2 linked regions of the Marinomonas mediterranea MMB-1 genome follow. The main gene of each other region encodes a partner of the protein of the gene in region 2 in a complex. Links are inferred from orthologs where the notes say so. Each region holds a gene or a part of one and is shown on either strand. Other genes may lie near its edges. The genes, in order: accD and accB.

Evidence for each region.
Region 1: the proteins of accB (region 2) and accD are in contact, whole or in part, in a solved structure (PDB 8UXZ), measured with the Escherichia coli proteins. The link is inferred for Marinomonas mediterranea MMB-1 from one-to-one orthologs.

Annotation. Positions count from the first base shown.
Region 1 is NC_015276.1:2,264,833-2,274,782, reverse strand. What follows is about bases 1-2,915. They hold accD (acetyl-CoA carboxylase, carboxyltransferase subunit beta), read right to left. Parts: upstream 1,934-2,915; coding sequence 1,067-1,933; downstream 1-1,066. Other genes in these bases: trpB (tryptophan synthase subunit beta), read right to left, coding at 2,767-2,915; trpA (tryptophan synthase subunit alpha), read right to left, coding at 1,953-2,765; folC (bifunctional tetrahydrofolate synthase/dihydrofolate synthase), read right to left, coding at 1-1,062. In the rest of the region: more of trpB, read right to left, coding at 2,916-3,978; MARME_RS10415 (phosphoribosylanthranilate isomerase), read right to left, coding at 3,975-4,598; tRNA pseudouridine(38-40) synthase TruA, read right to left, coding at 4,600-5,412; MARME_RS10405 (FimV/HubP family polar landmark protein), read right to left, coding at 5,405-7,723; MARME_RS10400 (EAL domain-containing protein), read right to left, coding at 7,846-8,574; groL (chaperonin GroEL), read right to left, coding at 8,766-9,950.
Region 2 is NC_015276.1:3,390,517-3,403,149, forward strand. Bases 3,344-6,324 are described here. They hold accB (acetyl-CoA carboxylase biotin carboxyl carrier protein), read left to right. Parts: upstream 3,344-4,601; coding sequence 4,602-5,048; downstream 5,049-6,324. Other genes in these bases: dsbD (protein-disulfide reductase DsbD), read left to right, coding at 3,344-4,356; accC (acetyl-CoA carboxylase biotin carboxylase subunit), read left to right, coding at 5,070-6,324. Also shown: MARME_RS15500 (GNAT family N-acetyltransferase), read right to left, coding at 1-421; MARME_RS15505 (DUF2333 family protein), read right to left, coding at 425-1,474; MARME_RS15510 (putative periplasmic lipoprotein), read right to left, coding at 1,486-2,352; more of dsbD, read left to right, coding at 2,440-3,343; more of accC, read left to right, coding at 6,325-6,410; prmA (50S ribosomal protein L11 methyltransferase), read left to right, coding at 6,586-7,473; MARME_RS15535 (DUF3426 domain-containing protein), read left to right, coding at 7,503-8,852; tRNA dihydrouridine synthase DusB, read left to right, coding at 9,134-10,123; DNA-binding transcriptional regulator Fis, read left to right, coding at 10,292-10,570; purH (bifunctional phosphoribosylaminoimidazolecarboxamide formyltransferase/IMP cyclohydrolase), read left to right, coding at 10,658-12,232; purD (phosphoribosylamine--glycine ligase), read left to right, coding at 12,263-12,633. UniProt on the Escherichia coli protein: This protein is a component of the acetyl coenzyme A carboxylase complex; first, biotin carboxylase catalyzes the carboxylation of the carrier protein and then the transcarboxylase transfers the carboxyl group to form malonyl-CoA.

The sequences.
Region 1 (9,950 bases), 1.1 Mb from region 2 along the record:
TCCGCGAGGAACGTTTAAACTGCATACTTTCCAGGACTGAAAGGCGTCTTTTAATATATCGAGAACACTCGCAATATCTTTGTCTTTCAACATACCTATTACGGCAATCGGTTTTTTGTCGAATTGCGACACACGACTCTTCAGCTCATTTGCCGCTTCTGGGTTGTGAGCAACATCGATATAAACAAACGGATCTTTCTCAACTAGTTCAAAGCGCCCTTTCAGTGTTGCGTTAGAAAATAAAGCTTCCAACTGAGCTTGGCTTACACCTTCGTCGAGCAGCATAAGGGCTTGAATTACGGTAGCTGCATTTTCAATTGGCAACTTAGGCCGCGGCAAATTCGAATACTGAGCCTTTTCAGAGCTCCAAGACCAGTACTGCCCATCGTCTATTGCATAAGCAAAGTCGCAGCCTTTTTGATATAGAGGCGCATTAAGTGCTTGCGCCACCTCAGAAATACTACTTGGAGGGTTAACAACACCCGACACCAAAGGTTTGCTAGATCGAGCTATACCTGCTTTTTCTCGGGCTATAACGTCCAGTGAATCACCTAGCCAATCGGTATGATCTAATGATATTGACGTCACAACAGCCAAATCTGTATCTATCATATTAACCGAATCCAAACGACCACCTAATCCTACTTCGAGCACCCAATAATCAAGCTCTAGCTCAGAAAATATCAACAGAGCGGCAAGAGTAGAAAATTCGAAAAACGTTAACGGAGTGTCTTTTCGAGCATTTTCTATCTTTTCAAATGCGTTAATTAAAAGTTCATCACTGCATTCGCGATCATTTAGGGATACACGCTCATTAAAACGAAGAAAATGGGGAGAAGTATAAGTTCCGACCGTTCGACCTATCGAAATGAGATATTGAGTGATCAACGCGCAAGAAGAGCCTTTACCGTTTGTCCCTGCAACTGTAATGACTTTTTTATTGGGCCGCTTTAGATCAAGCTCAGCTAGAACTTTTAGACCGCGATCTAAGCCCAATTCAATTTCAGAAGGGTGTTGACTCTCGATATATGAGAGCCAATCCGATAATGACTTCGCCGCCATTAATTTACGCTACCTTATGAGTAAGTATCGACAAAATGTTATGTAAGCGATCACGCATTTCATGACGCGTTATGATCATGTCAAGTGCGCCCTTGTCCAACAAGAACTCACTTCGCTGGAATCCTTCTGGCAATGTCTCTCTTACGGTTTGTTCGATAACACGTGGGCCAGCAAATCCGATAAGTGCGTTAGGTTCTGCAACATTCAAATCGCCCAGCATCGCCAAGGAAGCAGATACACCTCCGAACACCGGGTCAGTCATTACTGAGATGTAAGGAAGCCCTTGCTGCTTCATCTTCTCTAGCGCTGCTGATGTCTTTGCCATCTGCATCAAAGAAATTAACGCTTCTTGCATTCGTGCTCCGCCACTGGCAGAAAAACATACTAGTGGAACGCGTTTTTCTAAACATACGTTAACTGCTTGAATGAATCGCTCGCCAACAATCGCTCCCATTGAGCCACCTAGAAAACTAAACTCGAAAGCAACGGCCACGACAGGCAAACCGTTTAGCGAACCTTCCATCGCAACAAGCGCATCTTTCTCGCCTGTTGCTTTTTGAGCTGCTGACAAACGATCTTTATAGCGCTTAGAGTCTTTAAACTTTAGTTTATCTTCCGGTTCTAGATGAGCGCCAATTTCTTCGCGCCCCTCTTTATCTAAAAACAGATCAAGACGTCGACGTGCACTAACGCGCATATGATGGTCACACTTAGGACAAACATCCTGATTCTTTTCTAACTCGGGACGATATAAAACATTGTCACATTTAGGACATTTCTTCCAAAGGCCTTCTGGCACAGCAGAATTCTGTGCACGCTTAGATTCGCTTCTTACGATCGATGGAACAAATTTATCTAACCAGCTACTCATTTAATTCTCCAAAACTTAATCAAGCCTGACGGTCCATTGCATTACGCATAGGAGTTAGTACATTTTCTAAGGCTTGAGCAATATATTCTTTGTCTTCGTTTTTAGACTCAGCGATTGTATTAACTAAAACACTTCCCACGATTACGCCGTCCGAACACTGACTAACAGCGGCTGCTGTTTCAGCGTCTTTAATACCGAACCCAACACCAATAGGAAGGTTTGTTACGCCTCTTAGCTTCTCAACATGCTCACGCACACTATTTACATCTAATGTTGCGGAACCTGTGACGCCTTTTACAGAGACGTAGTACACATAACCACTCGCCAAGTCACATATTTTCTTAGCTCTCGCCATAGTCGTGGTAGGCGAAAGTAAATAAATTAGGTCAATTTCCTGACTGCGGAAGTATTCTACTACATCTGTCGCTTCTTCTGGAGTCAGATCTACTAATAAAACACCATCGACACCACTTGCTTTTGCATCTTTGGCAAAGTTCTCGTAGCCATAAAATTCAATAGGATTCAGATATCCCATAAGCACAACAGGGGTAGTCTGATTTTCAGCACGAAATTCTTTTACAGAAGCCAAGACGGATTTAACACTGGCGCCCGCCTCTAGCGCCCTTTCACAAGCAAGCTGAATAACAGGCCCGTCAGCCATTGGATCAGAAAAAGGCATACCTAATTCAATGATGTCTGCACCACCTTCCACTAACCCACGCATGATAGAAGCAGTATAGTCTGGCGACGGATCCCCTGCGGTTACATAAGGAATAAGCGCCTTACGCCCCTTCTCTTTCAATTCAGTTAGGCAACTATTAATTCGGCTCATTTTAGACCTCTACACCATCTAATGAAGCGACAGTATGTATATCTTTGTCACCACGACCTGATATATTCACAACAATAAACTGATCTTTAGACATTGTCTTCGCAAGTTTCATACCGTAAGCAACGGCGTGACTAGATTCTAAAGCAGGCATAATGCCCTCGATCTTTGTCAGCGTACGAAAACCATCCATTGCTTCATCGTCATCGATAACAACATAATCAGCTCGACCACTGTCTTTCAACCAAGCATGCTCTGGCCCCACTCCAGGGTAATCAAGACCCGCAGATATGGAGTGCGTACCCAAGATTTGTCCATCATCATCGGCCATAACGTAGGTACGATTACCATGTAAAACACCTGGTCGCCCCGCTGACAATGGCGCAGCATGCTGCCCTGTTTCCAACCCATACCCACCTGGTTCAACACCATACATACGGACTTCGGTATCATTAATGAACGGATGAAACATTCCTATTGCATTAGACCCACCGCCAACACATGCTACAACTGCGTCCGGTAAACGACCTTCGCGCGCGAGACTCTGTTCTTTTGTTTCTCGCCCAATGATCGCTTGAAAGTCTCGTACCAACATCGGATAAGGGTGCGGGCCGGCAGCAGTACCTATAATGTAGAAAGTATCGTCAACATTACTTACCCAATAACGCATCGCTTCATTCAGCGCATCTTTTAACGTTTTAGTACCTGAATCTACAGGAATAACCTCAGCACCAAGAAGCTTCATTCGATACACGTTTAGTGTCTGGCGTCGAATGTCCTCTTCTCCCATAAACACCTTACAATTTAAACCAAGTCTTGCGGCAACCGTCGCAGTCGCAACGCCATGCTGCCCCGCTCCAGTCTCAGCAATAATATTAGGTTTACCCATATGCTTAGCGAGCAGCGCCTGACCAATCGCATTGTTAATTTTATGCGCGCCGGTATGATTTAGATCTTCTCGTTTAAGATAGATTTTCGCTCCGCCCGCCTGTTCAGTTAGACGCTCGGCGAAATACAAAGGCGAAGGACGACCAACATAGTGAGCAAGATCATTATCGAAGGCAGCTTGAAATTCTGCACTCTTAGACAATTCTTGATACATGTTAGTCAGGTCATCAAGTGCCGACATTAACGTCTCAGAAACAAACACTCCACCAAAACGTCCAAATCGGCCCCTTTCATCCGGCAAATCTGAATTAAATTTGTTATCGCTCACTTTTTGCTCCAACCTTTAGCTTCAAATATAAAGTCTCTTACTTTAACGAAATCTTTTTTTCCTTTAGCGAGCTCAACACCACCACTCACATCAACAGCATAAGGTGACACACTTGAGACAGCCTGCGAAATATTACTAGGCGTTAGACCCCCAGCTAAAATAATAGGGTTATTTGAGGACTTCGGTATTCGCCCCCAATCAAAGACTTCTCCTGTGCCCCCTGGTACGCCAGGCTTATAAGCATCTAACAAGATAGCTGATGCTCCAATATAGCGATCGAACTCAACTCGCAAATCGAGTTCCGGCTTCATTCTTAACGCTTTTATATAACTTACTCCGTAAGAATCACATTCTTTTGGAGATTCATCGCCATGGAATTGAACAACCCAACGGGAATTTCCCGAAACCACCGCATCCACCTCAGATGCAGAAGCATTGACAAATAACGCCACTGGCGTAATAAATGGAGGAAGTTGATTGACAATTTCGTTTGCTAAATTAGGTTCAATGTAACGAGGGCTTTTAGAATAAAATACAAAGCCTATCGCATCGGCACCAGTTTCAATAGCAAACAAGGCATCCTCTAAATTCGTAATACCACAGATTTTTACTCTAATCATATTAAAGCGCCTCGTCTTTAAAAGGGAGAAAGTGCGGACCTAATGGAATTTTAGGAACGTCAAATTCATCTGGGTACTGAGCATCTACAAAATATAAACCATGGGGTGGGGCCGTAACCCCTCCCTGCGTTCGATCTTTAGCATCCAAAACTTGCTTCGCCCACTGAACTGGTTTTTCGCCCGCGCCGATCGCCATTAATACGCCTGCAAAATTTCGAATCATATGGTGCAGAAAAGCATTGGCTCGAATATCGAGCACAATATACTGACCAAATTTGTTAACTGAAAAATTAAGAACAGTTCGGATAGGGCTGCGCGCTTGACAGCCAATAGCTCGGTAAGAGGAAAAGTCGTGAGTTCCAATAAAACAGGCAGCGGCTTGCTGCATCTTTTGCTCAGACAAATCTTTGTAGGTCCAAGTCACCCCTTTTGCCATTATTGCGGGCCGGAATTCAGACTGATAAATGACATATCGATAACGACGCGTCAACGCACTGAATCGTGCATGAAACTCATCAGCAACATAATTCGCCGCAACAACCGAAATATCGGGAGGAAGATGGGTATTTACACCTAAAGTCCACGCTCGGATAGGACGTTCTGAAGCCGTTTCAAAGTGAACCACCTGCGAGCTGGCGTGAACGCCAGCATCAGTGCGCCCAGCGCAAATAACGCCAACGCTGTGATTGGCTATTTTAGACAATGCGTATTCTAGTTTTTCCTGAACAGTATCAACATCAAATTTCTGGGCTTGCCACCCTTTGTAACGCGAGCCATCGTATTCGACGACTAAAACAACTTTCTTTTTACTCACTTGGGAACATTCGCTCCATCATACTTTCAGCCTCGGCAACCTGTTGCTCGTTGCCTGTTTCAATTACATCTTCAAGTATAACACGTGCTCCCTCTTCGTCGCCCATATCCATATAAGCGCGTGCTAAATCGAGTTTTGTAGCAACTTCATCACCACTTGCATCGAAGAAATCAATATTTTCTTCATCATCGCTGACTTCTTCATCCGCAGCAGCTTCAGCTTCACCGAACTCAGGAATTTCCAAGTCATCTTCTGAGACTTCATTTTGAGCCTCAGCTAAGGACTCTTCAATAGACTGTGCGAGAGTGTCACTTGGCTCTTCGTCAAATACAGAGCTTTCGTCGACATCATCTTGATCAACGTCATTTAATAAATTACTTACAAACTCTTCTTCTTCCGAGTTAGACTCGTCCTCTTCTGAAATGTCGCCTATACCTTCCAGGTCATCAATATCAGAAGACGCGTCAGCAATCTCCTCAAGTTCGTTTTCACCAGCTGAATCAAAGTCATCTAACCCTCCAACGTCCAACTCGTCGTCATCTGCGACTTCATCCATTGTTGGAATCTGCTCCTCCTCAGACTCGAGCTCAGGGAATGCATCCTCAAGGTCAGCAGCCTCTGCATCATCTTCATCCGCCAACTCATCCATTTCGGCTTCAAGCGATGCCAAAGGATCAAACTCGTCATCTAGAGAATCTTCAAGAGGTGTTTCCGTTGATAAGTCATCAACAGACGCGACGCCTTCATCGACATCATCAAATTCGTCAAATGCAGAAGCATCTTCTTGTGCATCCGTATCAAAATCAAAAGCGAAAGGATCCTCTTCCTCTAACTCTTTTTTCTCTTCAAATGGATCATCTATTGGCTCTGGCGCACTTTCTTCGGCTTCAGCACTGGCTGCCGCAACGGCAGTTGTCGCAGCGGCAGCAGGTATTGCAGCATCAGACAAATCAAATTCATCCATTGATGTATCTTGCTCTAACTTCTTCTTGCCTGAGCGCTTAACCAACATACCGACCAAGAAACCCAATAGGAGCATTACGACGCCCCCAATTGAAAGTACGATTGGGTTTCCAAAAATTTTATTCACCCAAGAATCAGCTTCCGCTTGGGCTTGCTCCCTACGTAGTTGATCTGCCTCCAAAAGCTGATCAACTGTATTCTTTTGCTCTTGTAGCGCTTGTTGGGCACTTGTAAATTGTCGCTGCAACTCAGCCATTTGCTTGTCTTTCAGGCTGATTAGCTTCTCCAATGTATCAAGCTGAGAATTGAGCTCACTCAACTGACCAGACAGCTCTTTTTTCTCTCTTAGCTCTTTATCAAGGCCTTCCTGTGTTGCAGACAGTTTATCTTCGAGTTCTGCCAATTTGGCACTTTCGGCTGGATTAGAACTGGCGTCTTTTTCAGGTAATTCACTCTGCCCTGATGCTAATGTTAATTTAGCATCCTTATCAGCAACGGGAGCAGGGATGGTATTTGAGTTAGCCTGAGTGTTTAGCTGAGCTCGTTCAACAAGAGATTTCAATCCACCAGCCTGCTTGAGCGCAACCCAAGCCTGATGCTGCCGCTCAAACTCTTCCTTAGAAGCCGTACGATTAAACAGTTTAATCTGCTCTTCTGTCGGAAGACGTAGAACCGTCCCTTCTTTTAAAAGGTTAATATTGTTAGCGATGAAAGCTTCACGATTTAACGATTGAATCGCCATCATCGTTTGGTAGATGGTCAGCTGATTAGTTGTCTGATTGCCTTTCGCAATAGACCACAGCGTATTACCTTTCTGAACATTCTTCTGACCAAAAGAGGACAACTGCTGTGCTGCCTGCCCTTCTTTCTCAAAAGGTACTGTGTCAGCCTTTACTCTACTGGATGTAGGAGATTGTTGAGTAGATTGAACAACTTCTGGCGATGCTTTATCTACTAACGCAGACGCTGCGACCGGTGTTTGATACTCTCTGACAACCTGACCACTAGGCCACCTTGCCGCAAGCACAAACTTTAGTTCATCTGCATCTAACGGTGCATCTGATTGAACTAAAACGACAAGCTGGCCATTTTCTCGCGCGACTTGAAAAGACAGTTGTGATAACACGCGCGTTGGAACCAGTCCCGCTTGCTTAAATTCACTTTCAGAGCCTAATCGAACACGAACATCCTGAGGAGATAAGCCTGCAACATCGCTTAACTTAATTTCCCCTCGATAGGGCTCATCCAATTTAGAGCGAGAAGTTAATTCACCTAACTCTAAAGCATAACTACTGGAAACATATAGCACACCCGACACAGCAATACTAACGAGCGTTTTTTTAAGCATATATAGTTCCTTCTCTTCTAACAAAGTCTATATGGATGAGTTTTAAGTATCTTACACAGGTCGACATTTATCAATAGCTTTAGAATCAATGGTTTGGACTATATCACAAAATAAGGCGAACTCTACGGCTTAACTGTCAAAAAGCGGTCTCTAAAATAGAACCCTTGGACAAAATCAACTCCTAAACTCCTTGCAAACTCTAGATCATCTTGATTCTCTACGCCTTCTAAAATTATGTTTTTATTGGTTAACCTAGCAAATTCAATCATCTTCTCAACAAACAGCATAAAATTTTTGTCATGCTTCATACTTACAACATGTTTATCAAGCTTCACCCAATCAACCAACTGCATAACTGAAATTGAAATCATTGACTTTGGGTTACATAAATCATCGATTGCCGTCCCAATTCCTAATGCAGAAAACGCTTCTATCATGGTGAGACTCATTAGCGCGTCGTTAACCTCCGAGTTTTCAATTAGCTCAATCACCACTCGCTCCCTGCCATATTCCTTAGCGAGATGCATAAAAGGGCAATTAAGCGCATCCGTGCCAGCAGCAAAAAAAGCATCTTGGTCAAGGTTTACAAACAACATTTTCCCCGAATCTGCGTTTGCTAGTTGAATTTTTTTCTGGGCATATTCAACTTGAAACAGAGTGATAGGGTTATCGTGGAGAGCGGCATAGACAAAATCAGGGCGGACAGCATTTCCACTTTGATCAAAAAAGCGTGACAACGCTTCATATCCAAATGTATCACCAGTAGCAAGTGAAACAATCGGTTGATACTCAACTCCATAACGCTGCTTTTGAACAATGTCGATTAATATAGATTGTGACAATCCTGTCATGGACAACTGACTCACCATAAGACCTCTAATAAAAACAAAACCTTACAATTGTAAATGATTATCACAAACTAAAAAATAGTTTTCTGAATCCTAACCAAAACTAATAATAACGATTAGCAAAAAGCAATCTCAAAGCATAAAAAAAGGCCATCAGAGTAAATCTGATGGCCCTCTATAAAGACTAGCGTGGGTTACATCATGCCGCCCATGCCGCCCATGCCGCCCATATCAGGCATAGCAGGAGCATCATCTTTTGGGATTTCAGCGATCATTGCTTCAGTTGTGATCATAAGACCGGCAACAGACGCTGCAGCTTGCAACGCTGAACGCGTTACTTTTGCTGGATCAAGAATACCCATTTCAATCATATCGCCATATTCGCCAGTTGCAGCGTTGTAACCGAAGTTACCTTCACCCTGCTTAACTTTATCTACGACAACAGACGCTTCGTCACCCGCGTTTGATACGATTTGACGCATTGGAGATTCCATTGCGCGCAACGCTAGATCAATACCTACTTTCTGATCTTCGTTGCTACCTTCTAGAGAAGCGACTTTAGACAATGCACGTACTAGCGCTACACCACCACCAGCAACAACACCTTCTTCAACGGCAGCACGAGTTGCATGAAGAGCGTCATCTACACGCGCTTTCTTCTCTTTCATTGCCACTTCAGTCGGCGCACCAATTTTGATTACTGCAACACCGCCAGCAAGCTTAGCAACACGCTCTTGAAGCTTTTCTTTGTCGTAATCAGAAGATGAATTCGCAATTTCAGCACGAATTTGCTCTACACGACCTTGAATGTTAGCTGCATCACCTGCGCCATCCACTACAGTCGTATTTTCTTTTGTTAGTGTAACGCGTTTAGCGGTACCCAACTGATCAACCGTTGTTCCTTCTAGAGACAGACCTACCTCTTCAGAGATCACTGTCGCACCTGTAAGAATAGCGATATCTTCTAGCATCGCTTTACGACGATCACCAAAACCAGGCGCTTTAGTTGCCGCAACTTTCACGATGCCGCGCATGCTATTAACAACCAATGTCGCCAATGCTTCACCTTCTACGTCTTCTGCAACAATAAGAAGAGGACGAGAAGACTTAGCAACAGCTTCTAGCGTAGGTAGTAAATCGCGGATGTTTGAGATTTTCTTATCAACAAGAAGGATGAACGGATTTTCAAGTTCAGCGCTCATCGTTTCTTGATTGTTGATGAAGTAAGGAGAAAGGTAACCACGGTCAAACTGCATACCTTCTACAACGTCTAGCTCATCTTCGAAGCCAGAACCTTCCTCAACAGTGATAACGCCTTCTTTACCAACGCGCTCCATTGCTTCAGCAATTAGCTTACCAACGGTTTCATCAGAGTTTGC
Region 2 (12,633 bases):
CGCCATATCGTTGAAAATTCAAACTTTCAAAAAATCGAATACTGGATTCGTTCCCGGAAAAAACATTCACAACAAGGTTAGTTAAGTTTATACAAAGTGCGTTTGCCATCACTTCCGCCATTAACTGGCGCCCTATTCCCTTTCGCCGCCAACTTTTGGCGATATAGAGACTCAATTCGGCCATATGATCTAACACCTTCAAACCATAATAGGACTCTAACGAACACCATCCTATAAGCTCCCCATCGATAGTCGCAACCCACATCGGTCGATGCGAATTGGCCTGCTCTATCCAATGGACAGCCGACAAAAGGTTAATATCATCAAACGGTATATGTTGTTGATAGATCTCTAAAATAGCCGGCGCGTCATCTAAGACAGCATAACGCACCTTGATAGCGGAGGGAGTCAAACCTGACACAAGTTAACCTTGTTCTAGTAACCTACGTAGGTCAATAATCGCTGCATTTGCTCGTGATATATAAGATGCCATAACCAAAGAGTGATTCGCTAACATGCCAAAACCACTTCCGTTTAGGATCATTGGAGACCATACCGTTGCCTGTGTCGATTCTAGTTCCCTAATAATCTGACGTAAGCTCACCAGCGCATTTTTATCTTGCAACGTAAAGACAAAGTCCACTTCGATTGCTTTCAAAATATGAATCAATGCCCAACTTGCGCCACGAGCTTCGTAGAATACATCATCAATTTTGGTCCACGGTGTACGAACATAGGTATGAGATCCCGTTGCGGTAGACTGACGTGCGGTCGGATCTCCCGCAAGATCCGTATTTTCACGCACCTTAGTCACACTTGCAGACAGACGCTGAGAGAGTGAACCTAATCGCGTCGATACGTCTGATAGCCAATCACGTAGGTTATCGGCGCGCGCGTAAAATTGCGCATTTGACTCAGACTTGTTCGCTAAACGATCCAAATACTCGAGTAATTCATCATTACCTTTTTGGTATTCACTCTCACTTGAAGGCAACGCCCAACTCTTATTGTCAAAGTTGAACTGAGGCTCAGCCACTTTTAAATTCACATCTTCGGTCGATTGAGATTGCGATCGACTAAATTCCTTTCTCAATGCGCGCGCAAGATCACGCGCCTGAACCAATACACCAAATTCCCAAGCAGGCATATTATCCATAAAGACACCTGGAGGCATGATGTCATTTGTAATGAAACCGCCCGGCTTCTCAAGCAACGTATCAACCATCTCATAGAGTGTATTTGTCGTGGTATAACCCACCGCTAGTTTCTTGCTATTGTTTAAATAACCCCGCTCTTCTGCGCGTGCTTTCGCGGCTGCAACGACGTCAAATTCACTCGGCGCTTGGCTCCAATAGAATCCAAGCCCCCCAATGAGTAATACAATAACTAACAGACCCGCGACTGCGCCTTTGCCTATACCTGACAAATTATCGGTATGCTTCCAAAACGCAATGCGATCAATAAAATTCGCCATGCAATTGCTTCCTAATGTGGTTTAAGTTCTATTGAATAATCAGTTCGATGATGAATCATCGCCCTTACTCTAAATTCTGGCGTACGACTGTTAACAATTTGATAAATCGTTCGCGCCTCTTTATCGTTTGCCCAATTAATAACCAGGCGCTCTTGCTTCGCTGCTACTCTATCTATAATAGGTTGCATTTTTGCAAGAATCTCCTCTTCACTCAATCTAAATAGATTGGGAGGTAAATAGTAGCGGTTCGACACAATAGGGTTATTTCCATTTACCATGCTCGCTCTCTTACGTTTTAACTCACGCTCTTCACTGGATATTTGAGTTTCAGTCTCAGATATCAATGGATCTTGCGTGTTGACCGATTTTGCATTTTCCAAATAACGATAAGCGGTACGATATTGATGATTGGACGCCGCTGATTGCGCCCAATCTACATACGTTTCAACTATCTTAGCCAGCCCCTGTGTTGCATAGTAATTACTAGGTTCTCTTCCAAGCGCTGCCTGATAATAAAGGTTGGCGTTATCGTGTTCTGGCGTTAATAGTCGCTTTTTATCGTAGGCAACACCCGCTAAATACAGCAAGCGGTTCACTATTTCATCTTTGCTTTTTACGATTTCTCTCGACTGAGCACGTGAGTCTACATCAGCTTGAACGGCGTCACCTTCGACCGCATCAGTGGCAGTCGACTTTTCTTTATTAGAAACATCTTGATTGATCGTATCATTTTGCATTTTTTCAACAGAGATTCCGCCATTATTTCCAGAGCCTGACTCAGAAAGTACGGCAGGTTGATTCTCTTTTTGCGTCGGCGTCCCAGCACAGCCTGATAGCAATAAAGCGGTAACTAGGAAATAAAAGTACTTTTTTATCAATTTAGGTCTCTCGTATGGCAACTTTTTATCGCACTGGTAGTCTATAGTGCTGACATTAATATGAAAACTCCCACGACAATTTTTTAAATGACACACTTTTTACGTAGTATTTCTATTTTCCTTTGGCTTATCAGTGCCTCTTTTGCAAACGCATTCGACTTCGGCTCTTCTTTTGGCGCCAATAGCCGCTCAAATAATCCTGAGTTTCTGCCAGTCGAGCAAGCCTTTGTTCTCTCTGTAAACAAGAGAGGGGAGCATCTCATCGCGACCTGGGACATCCAAGATGGGTATTATCTGTACAAACATCAATTAAAACTCAAAGGCCGAGATGGTAACAAATTAACCTTTAGCAATATTCCATCGGGCACACCCAAAACTGACCCTTATTTTGGCGATGTCGAGGTCTACCATAACTCTCTTTCAGTCGATATATCACCCGTAGGTGACCTCGAAAATGGAACCGAGCTAGAAGCCTTAATTGGGTTTCAAGGGTGTGCAGAACGAGGATTGTGCTACCCGCCACAATCTTCACCTATTTATTTTACCGTAACCCAATCGGACTCTGGCGTATCGAAAGCGCCTCTCTCTATAAACAACGAGAGTACAAACGACGCAAAGGCAGAGAAACCAATTGAGCAGAACAGCCTTCAGACAAAAGCATCAACACCAGAACCCTCTATCGCGGCCAATGTTATTGACCACTTAACAAACGACTCCTGGATGGCAAGCTTAGCTATCATGTTTGGCTTAGGGTTACTTTTGTCATTGACGCCTTGTGTTCTGCCAATGATCCCGATTGTCAGTGCTATTGTAGTGGGCACCAAGTCATCTGCTTTAAAAGGTCTTGCTCTGTCAGCCGTGTATGTAATTTCAATGGCACTTACTTATGCTGCCATCGGCGCTTTGGCAGGACTTTTCGGAACACAACTAAACCTACAAGCCACCCTTCAAAGCCCCTTCATCATTTCAATCAGTGCGTTTCTTTTTCTTCTTTTAAGCTTGGCAATGTTTGGAGTTTACGAAATAAGGTTACCCGCTTTTATTACAGACCGATTGCAATCTTATTCGACTAAGCTTGAATCAAACTCTCAACGCGCTTCACTATCACAATATGCTGCCGTGGCTTTATCAGGCGTCATTGCCACGCTCATCGTGTCACCGTGTGTGTCCGCACCACTTGCAGGAGTCGTACTCTACATCAGCAGCTCAGGCGACAGTGTGTATGGCGCTGTAATGTTATTCACGATGGCGCTTGGCATGGGTGTGCCATTGCTGCTAGTCGGCTTTTTCGGGGCCAGCATCCTTCCTAAAAACGGAGATTGGCTGAACGACATCAAATCCATTATGGGATTCGGCCTGCTTGGCGTGGCTATTTGGCTGCTATCAAGATACTTAGATGGACAATTAAGTGTCTTACTCTGGGCTATCTTCTTCTTAATGCTTACTTCCTACTTCATTCATAGGTCTGTTTCAATCCAGTCTCACCCTATACGCTGGTTCTGTGCTCTCATCTCTGGTGTGATGGGCATTAGCCTTGCTATAGGTGCGTTAAGTGGTGCTCGCAATCCCATTGAGCCATTTGAAACGCTAACGAGCTCCAGTACCGCAATAACTGAAAGCCGTGACGTCCCGTACGCGGTGACCATTGGCTCACTAACAGAACTACAAAAAATAAAAATGGACTATCAAGGAAGCCCCATTGTATTGGATCTCTACGCGGACTGGTGCATTAGCTGTAAAGTAATAGAAGAAGAAATATTCAAATCGACTGACGTCATGCCATATTGGAGCCATATCAAAATAGTGCGAGTTGATGTTACTGACAATACACAAGACAACAAACAATTAATGCAACATCTGAATTTATTTGGACCGCCCTCTCTCATTTTTATAAACCGTAAAGGGCAAGAAGAAGCACAACTTAAAATCATTGGCGAACCGACTAAAACAGAGGTCATTCAGCGACTACAGTTACTCTCAACAACACAGCAAAGTTTACAGTAGATCAATTTATAACCTCAAAATATAGTTTTAGCATATTTACCGACAAAACTGGACATTTTCGCGTATTTTAACGATAATTTACGGTCAAATAACCCAGAGAAATATATCAAATTACGAATCACCGTTTAATCAAGGACGTAATTTGATGCACAAGGTAATGCCGTTCTCGACGTTAACAAAATTTACTTTAAAGCCTGATCCTTATTATTGGGCGTTTCATACAATACGACAGAAAGAGTACCATCATGGACATTCGTAAAATTAAAAAACTAATCGAGCTTCTTGAAGAATCCAACGTTTACGAAATCGAGATTAAAGAAGGCGAAGAAGCCGTTCGCATTAGTCGCGGTGGCGCTCCAGTTCAAGTTGCTACCGTTGCAGCTCCTGCTCCCGTAGCCGCTGCGCCCGCTGCAGCTCCTGCTCCCGTTGCTCAAGACGCTGCGCCTGCTGAAATTTCAGGCCATGCAGTAAAATCTCCAATGGTAGGTACTTTCTACCAAGCATCTGCTCCTGGTGCGAAAGCATTTGTTGAAGTTGGCCAGAAAGTAAATGTTGGCGACACTATTTGTATCGTTGAAGCAATGAAGATGATGAACCAAATTGAAGCGGACAAAGCAGGCACAATTGGTGCTATCTTGGCCGAAGACGGCGAACCTGTTGAATTTGATCAACCTCTTGTAACAATTGTTTAATTCACAGCTATAGGTTTTATCATGCTTGATAAGGTATTGATCGCAAACCGAGGCGAAATTGCACTTCGAATTCTTCGTGCATGTAAAGAGCTCGGTATTAAAACAGTTGCAGTACATTCAAAAATAGACCGCGACCTACTTCATGTGCGTTTGGCAGACGAAACAATTTGTATCGGCCCGAACCCATCCAAAGACAGCTACTTGAATATCCCTGCTCTAATTAGCGCCGCTGAATTGACGGATACCTCTGCTATCCACCCAGGTTATGGTTTCCTTGCTGAAAATGCAGACTTTGCAGAGCAAGTTGAAAACTCTGGCTTCACATTCATCGGACCAAAAGCAGAAACTATTCGCTTAATGGGCGATAAAGTTTCCGCTATCAAAGCCATGAAAGCAGCAGGCGTACCTACTGTACCCGGTTCAAATGGCCCTGTACCTTCTGATCCAGAAGAGTGCATAAAAATAGCGCGTGAAATTGGGTTCCCTGTGATCGTAAAAGCGGCTGCCGGTGGCGGCGGTCGAGGAATGCGAGTTGTTCACAATGAAGCAAGCCTCTTAAAGTCCATTAGTATCACTCAGTCTGAAGCAGGCTCATACTTCGGCGACAGCACGGTTTATATGGAAAAATTCCTACAAAACCCTCGCCATGTCGAAGTTCAAGTCATCGCCGATGGTCAAGGCAATGCCGTTCACCTTTATGACCGCGATTGTTCTTTACAACGCCGTCACCAAAAAGTTTTGGAAGAAGCGCCTGCGCCAATGCTTGATCCAGAATCACGAGCACAATGCCTACAAGCCTGTGTAGACGCGTGTATTAAGATTGGATATCGTGGCGCCGGCACCTTTGAATTCTTATATGAAGATGGTGGTTTCTACTTCATTGAGATGAACACTCGTGTTCAGGTAGAGCACCCTGTTACTGAAATGGTAACAGGTGTCGATATCGTCAAGGAACAGTTGCGAATTGCCTCTGGACAACCTCTTTCTATTAAACAAGAAGACGTTAAGATCAAAGGCCACGCTGTTGAAGCTCGAATCAACGCTGAAGACCCTAAAACCTTTATGCCAAGTCCCGGAAAGGTGAATTACTTCCACGCTCCCGGCGGCATGGGTGTTCGCGTAGATTCACACCTCTACAGCGGTTATTTGGTGCCACCTACCTATGACTCTATGATCGCTAAGATCATCTGTCACGCAGACAGCCGAGAGCTTGCTCTTAAACGATTGTCTGTGGCGCTTGATGAGACATTTGTAGACGGCATCAAAACGAATATCGCTCTACAGCAGGATCTTGCAACGGATCCGAACTTTATCGAAGGTGGCGTTAACATCCACTACCTTGAAAAGAAACTCGGTCTATAATTTATTGACCACTGTTGAATTACATCGTAATGTAACCAGACAGTTTGAGCTTCAAGACGCATCAAAACATAAGTTGTGATGCGTCTTTTCTATTTCCTTCTCATATACCGATTATAAACAAGCTCATTACTTCAGTCTTATATCGGGAAAAGTACACTTAGGACGATTCACTTTTATGTCTTGGCTACAGATTCGCATCCACACCACACCAGACCATGTCCCCGCTTTTGAAGATTCTCTTTTAGAATGTGGCGCTATGGTGGTGACTTTTGAAGATGTATATGATGATCCCGTCTACGAGCCTGATTTAAACACTACCCCTTTGTGGAAACACACTAAGGTCACTGGCCTATTTGAGGCTGACTCCGATATCGAACACATCCGCCCAGTGATAGAACACTGTGCTGAAAAACTAGGGCAAACAGACATCGATCTAAAAATTGAAATTCTCGAAGATAAAGACTGGATTCGAGAATGGATGGATAACTACCATCCTATCAAATTTGGAAATCGACTTTGGGTTTGTCCAACATGGCGAGAAGTGCCAGATGAAGATGCGATCACCCTGATGCTCGATCCAGGTCTAGCATTTGGAACCGGCACTCACCCAACAACGGCGCTGTGCTTGGAATGGCTAGACAGCGTTGATTGCAAAGATAAAACGATTATTGACTATGGCTGCGGCTCTGGCATTTTAGGTGTTGCAGGACTTTTACTCGGCGCTAAACAAATGATTGGTATCGATATCGACCCACAAGCCGTTGAAGCAACCCGTGCAAATGCAGAACGAAATAATATAGAATCTTCAAAATATGAAGTAAAACTTCCACCGTACGACTCCGATTTGCAAGCTGATTTAGTCGTTGCGAATATTCTAGCAGGGCCTTTGGCTGAGCTTTCCTCAACTATTTCTGCAACCGTAAAAACAGGCGGAAAACTAGCGCTTTCCGGTGTACTAGCAAATCAAGCAGAAGATGTTGTTGAAGCGTACAAGCCTTGGTTTGACATAGAAAGTGTTGTCGAAAAAGAAGAGTGGATTCGAATTGTTGCCACGAAAAAATAGCAAGATAGAAAAGGAAGGCGTTCGTCGAAATGGCTGGTAATTTCATTACTCGTTGTCCAAAATGCTCTACTGCATTTCGTGTAACCGATGATGTTTTAAAGATGGCTGCTGGAAAAGTTCGATGCGGCCAGTGCTTCCATATATTCGAAGCACAAGCAGCGACGCCCTCTGCACCACCTTCTCTTTCTAAAGCACCCTCCAATGACGACTCTACGTCAAAGACAGCAAACAATAATCAGAACTCACCTGAGCTAGCTGACTCTGGCCAACAAAAGCAACCCGCACAGAAAGACAATTCACATGCAAACAGTCCGCCTCTATTTACGGCAGCGGACGAAGAGATTGTTAACCCTAACTGGTTAAATACTCTCTTTAAAGAAGACGACCTTGAGTTAGTGAGCGAACCACCAAAGGATGACTTCAAAATTGCACCGCTCGAAAGCGAGCAGTTCAACACAGGCATATCGCAACAGGCTCGTCCTCAAGGAAACACAAGAACAAACTCTAACGATGAGCCTGCACCTTGGGAATTAGAGCTTGCTGAAATCGAAGCCAATTTAAGCAGCCCATCGACAACAAAGCGTATTTCTGGGAGCGACACTTCTCAGAGCACACTAGAACCCTCACCAGAGCCACTAGCTCGCTCAAAAAACGCACAACTCAATAGAAATGTAAGCTCACAGCCCGACCGAGCCTCTAACGAAGCTTCTGAAAACGACGAGCCTGATTATATGCAAGCCCTACATTCGCTAGCGCAAAATGTATCAGATCAGACACCAAAGTTAAGTAATGGCCAGCTCGAACTGCAAGAATCAATGAGCTCAATCGCTGCAACAAACAGCCTCGCTCAGCTTGTGGAAGAGGAGCCGACAACAACTCAGATAAAGAGCAAGCGCACGCTCCTTTGGTTCCTTGGCGTTGTAATTGGCATTGTCATATTGGCGAGCCAAGTATTGACTCACTTCTTTGATCAAGGAAGTCGTTCTGAACAATTTAGAGGACTTTATCGCACCGCGTGTACCTATATAGGGTGCGCTCTCCCAGCCTTTGAAAATGTAACTGCGATTTCTATTCAACATGTTCGAATTCAAAGCCATCCACAAAAACCAAATGCATTACTGGTCAATGCGATCATGACAAATACGAGCGCGTACGCTCAGCCTATGCCTAAAATTGCACTTGAGTTTTACGATCTAAATGGCTCACCTGTTGCCGCAAGGCTGTTCGCACCAGAGAGCTACTTACATAGAGATTTTCTCGACATAACCTACATGCCACCAAACACCCCTATTCACTTAGTTATTCCGATTGTTGACCCGGGGGCGAGTGCTGTTACGCATGAACTTAAAGTGTATTCATCGGATACAAGATCGTACTAAGCGTGTACTTTAGGCAAAGCGTGTACTTTAGGCAAAAGTCACTGGATCGCAACTGCCGAATACCATCTATCTTAATCGTGTAAGAAAGACTAATAATTGGCTAAAGAAAGACTTAGAAGCGTGCCCAACAGCCAAATCCTTCGATAAGATGCAAATAAGAACAAAAAATAGCCAATTTTTGCATTGTCAAGACTTCAAAAAAACAATTCCCATAGGTATTATTCTCGCCCGCTCGACAGAGTTACAGATCTTTAACATTTGATTCAGTTTTCAGGAGCAATATGGCTTTCGCTATTGGCTCATACAATATAGATAGGCCCGTTATTCTAGCGCCGATGGCTGGCGTAACAGACCTACCATTTCGACGCCTTTGTTATCAACAGGGTGCTGGTTTAGTTGTATCTGAAATGGTGACCTCTGACGTACGGCTTTGGAATTCCACAAAGAGCAAGCATAGACTCGTTCATGACAAAGAAATCCAGCCACGATCAGTTCAAATTGCAGGTGCAAATGCTGAGATGATGGTTGAAGCGGCACAAAAAAATGTCGAATTGGGCGCTCAAATTATCGACATCAATATGGGTTGTCCCGCGAAAAAAGTGCTGAACAAAGCTGCGGGCTCTGCGCTACTGAAAGACGAATCACTTGTCCAAGACATACTTAAATCTGTAGTTGATAGTGTAGAAGTACCCGTTACATTAAAAATTCGTACGGGGTGGTCTTCCGAACAGCGTAATGGCTTGACCATCGCAAAAATTGCAGAAGATTGCGGAATACAAGCATTGGCGGTACACGGCCGAACTCGAGCCTGCAAATTTCAAGGCGAAGCCGAATACGACACCATTGCAGAAATAAAGCAATCCGTCGGCATCCCTGTTTTCGCAAATGGCGACATTACAGATGCACAAACAGCTCAACGTGTAATGACATACACAAAGGCTGACGCTGTCATGATTGGCAGAGCAGCTCAAGGAAGACCTTGGATCTTCAATGAGATAAACCATTACTTGCGTCATGGGGAACTACCTCCTTCGCCAGATATAGAAAGTATCAAAGAAACTGTTGTTGAGCACGTAAAAGCACTGCATCAGTTTTATGGTGAATTTATGGGAATTAGAATTGCACGCAAGCATGTCGGTTGGTATCTAAAAACACTGGCAGATACGAGCTCATTTCGCAGTCTGTTTAATAAAACAGACGATGCAAACGAGCAGTTAGACGTATTGGAAAGTTTTTTTGTTTCTCGCAAGAGCACATCGTTACATATATAAACGACGCGTTCTCAGAAACAAACTTAGTAAAAGGCAGACATTACGTTTTTTTATCGCGGGGACTCCCTGTAATAAAGAGCGCAACGAATGCTTCATATTGAGTTAACACGAGCTTCTTGTATCCTCGTTTTAACTTATATAGTTGGCTTAAATCTAAAAGGTTATTCTGTGGTAGAACAAACACACACTCAAACGTTCCAGTCTGCATCTTCGGAGCAGTCACAAACTCTTCGTGACAACGTAGAAAAGGCTCTTCAAAACTACTTCACTCATTTAGACGGGCAACCTGTTACGGATCTCTACCAATTAGTATTGGCAGAAGTCGAAGCTCCTCTACTTGAGTCTGTTATGAACTACACGAAGGACAATCAGACCAAAGCATCGACTATTCTTGGTTTAAACCGAGGCACATTGCGTAAAAAATTAAAGCAATACGGTATGCTATAGCAAAAAAGGGCGTCTTGGCGCCCTTTTTTCATTTTACCAACTCACTCCCCTTTTATTTATCACGTTAACTAGATTGCGAGAACCACAATGGCAAATCAAAACGTAACCCAAATTAAACGCGCACTAATCAGTGTTTCCGACAAAACAGGCATTGTCGAATTCGCTCGTGAACTAGTCGCACAAAATGTTGAAATTCTTTCGACAGGCGGAACTTACCGTCTATTGTTGGAAAACAGTGTTGCAGCGACGGAAGTATCCGATTACACAGGCTTCCCTGAAATGATGGACGGTCGTGTAAAAACACTTCACCCTAAAGTTCACGGTGGTATTTTGGGACGTAGAGATATCGACGGTGCTGTCATGAAAGAACATGGCATCAACGAAATCGATATGGTTGTTGTTAACCTTTATCCATTTGAAGAAACCATTGCACGCCCAGATTGCGACCTGCCTTTGGCAATTGAAAACATCGATATCGGCGGCCCGACTATGGTTCGCTCTGCGGCCAAAAACCACAAAGATGTTGCTATTGTAGTCTCTCCAGCAAATTACGAAGGCATTATCAACGCGATAAAAACAGACGGTGGTCTGACTTACGATCAACGTTTTGACCTTGCTGTAGAAGCATTCGAGCACACTTCTAACTATGACGGCGCGATCGCAAACTACCTTGGTAAAAAAGTGGAAGGTGGAAGCGAAGACTTCCCACGTACGTTTAATCTTCAGCTAAACAAGCAAGAAGAAATGCGTTACGGTGAAAACCCACATCAAAAAGCGGCGTTTTATGTAGAAGCAAACCCTCAAGAAGCCTCTATAAGCACTGCTAAACAAATTCAGGGGAAAGCACTCTCTTACAACAACATTGCAGACACAGACGCTGCTCTTGAATGTGTTAAGAGCTTTTCTGAAGCCGCTTGCGTTATTGTTAAGCATGCCAACCCTTGTGGTGTTGCGACAGCATCCACTCAGCTTGAAGCGTACGATCTTGCTTTCCAAACAGATCCTACATCTGCATTTGGCGGCATTATCGCATTCAACCAGCCACTAGATGCAGCAACCGCTCAAGCGATTGTTGATCGCCAGTTTGTTGAAGTCATCATCGCACCAAGTGTGAGCGAAGAAGCGAAGCAAGTTGTTTCTGCAAAACAAAATGTGCGACTTCTAGAATGTGGTGAATGGTCCTCAGAAAAACCTACCGCCTTAGACTACAAACGTGTCAATGGTGGTCTTCTTGTTCAAGACCGTGATGACGGTGCGATCACCTTAGACGACCTTAAGGTGGTTTCTAAACGCCAACCTTCTGAGGAAGAATTAAAAGACCTTCTATTTGCTTGGAAAGTTGCAAAATTCGTTAAATCTAATGCCATTGTCTATGCGAAAGCAGGTCAGACAATTGGTGTTGGTGCAGGCCAAATGAGCCGTGTATACAGTGCTAAAATTGCTGGAGTCAAAGCAGCAGATGAAAACCTACAAGTTGAAGGCTCTGTTATGGCATCGGATGCGTTCTTCCCATTCCGTGATGGCATTGATGCAGCAGCTCAAGCGGGCATTACTGCTGTGATTCAACCGGGCGGCTCTATGCGCGATGAAGAAGTGATCGCTGCGGCAGACGAGGCCGGAATGGCGATGGTATTCACTGGCATGCGCCACTTCCGCCACTAAGTTTCATTGCAGGTTTAAAGGAAAGTAAATATGAAAATTCTCATTATCGGTAATGGCGGCCGTGAGCATGCCTTAGCTTGGAAAGCAGCACAATCTCAAAATGTTGAGAAAGTCTTCGTTGCACCAGGCAACGCAGGTACCGCTTTAGAGCAAAAAGTAGAGAACGTTAATATCGGTGTTACTGCTATTGACGAGTTAGTCGCATTTGCAAAAGAAAATAGTATCGGCTTAACCATTGTTGGCCCTGAAGCACCACTTGTAATCGGTGTTGTTGATGCATTTGAAGCCGCTGGCTTAGCTATTTTTGGTCCTTCTGAAGCAGCCGCTCAATTGGAAGGCTCAAAAGCGTTCACTAAAGACTTCCTTGCACGCCACAAGATTCCAACCGCGGAATATGGAAA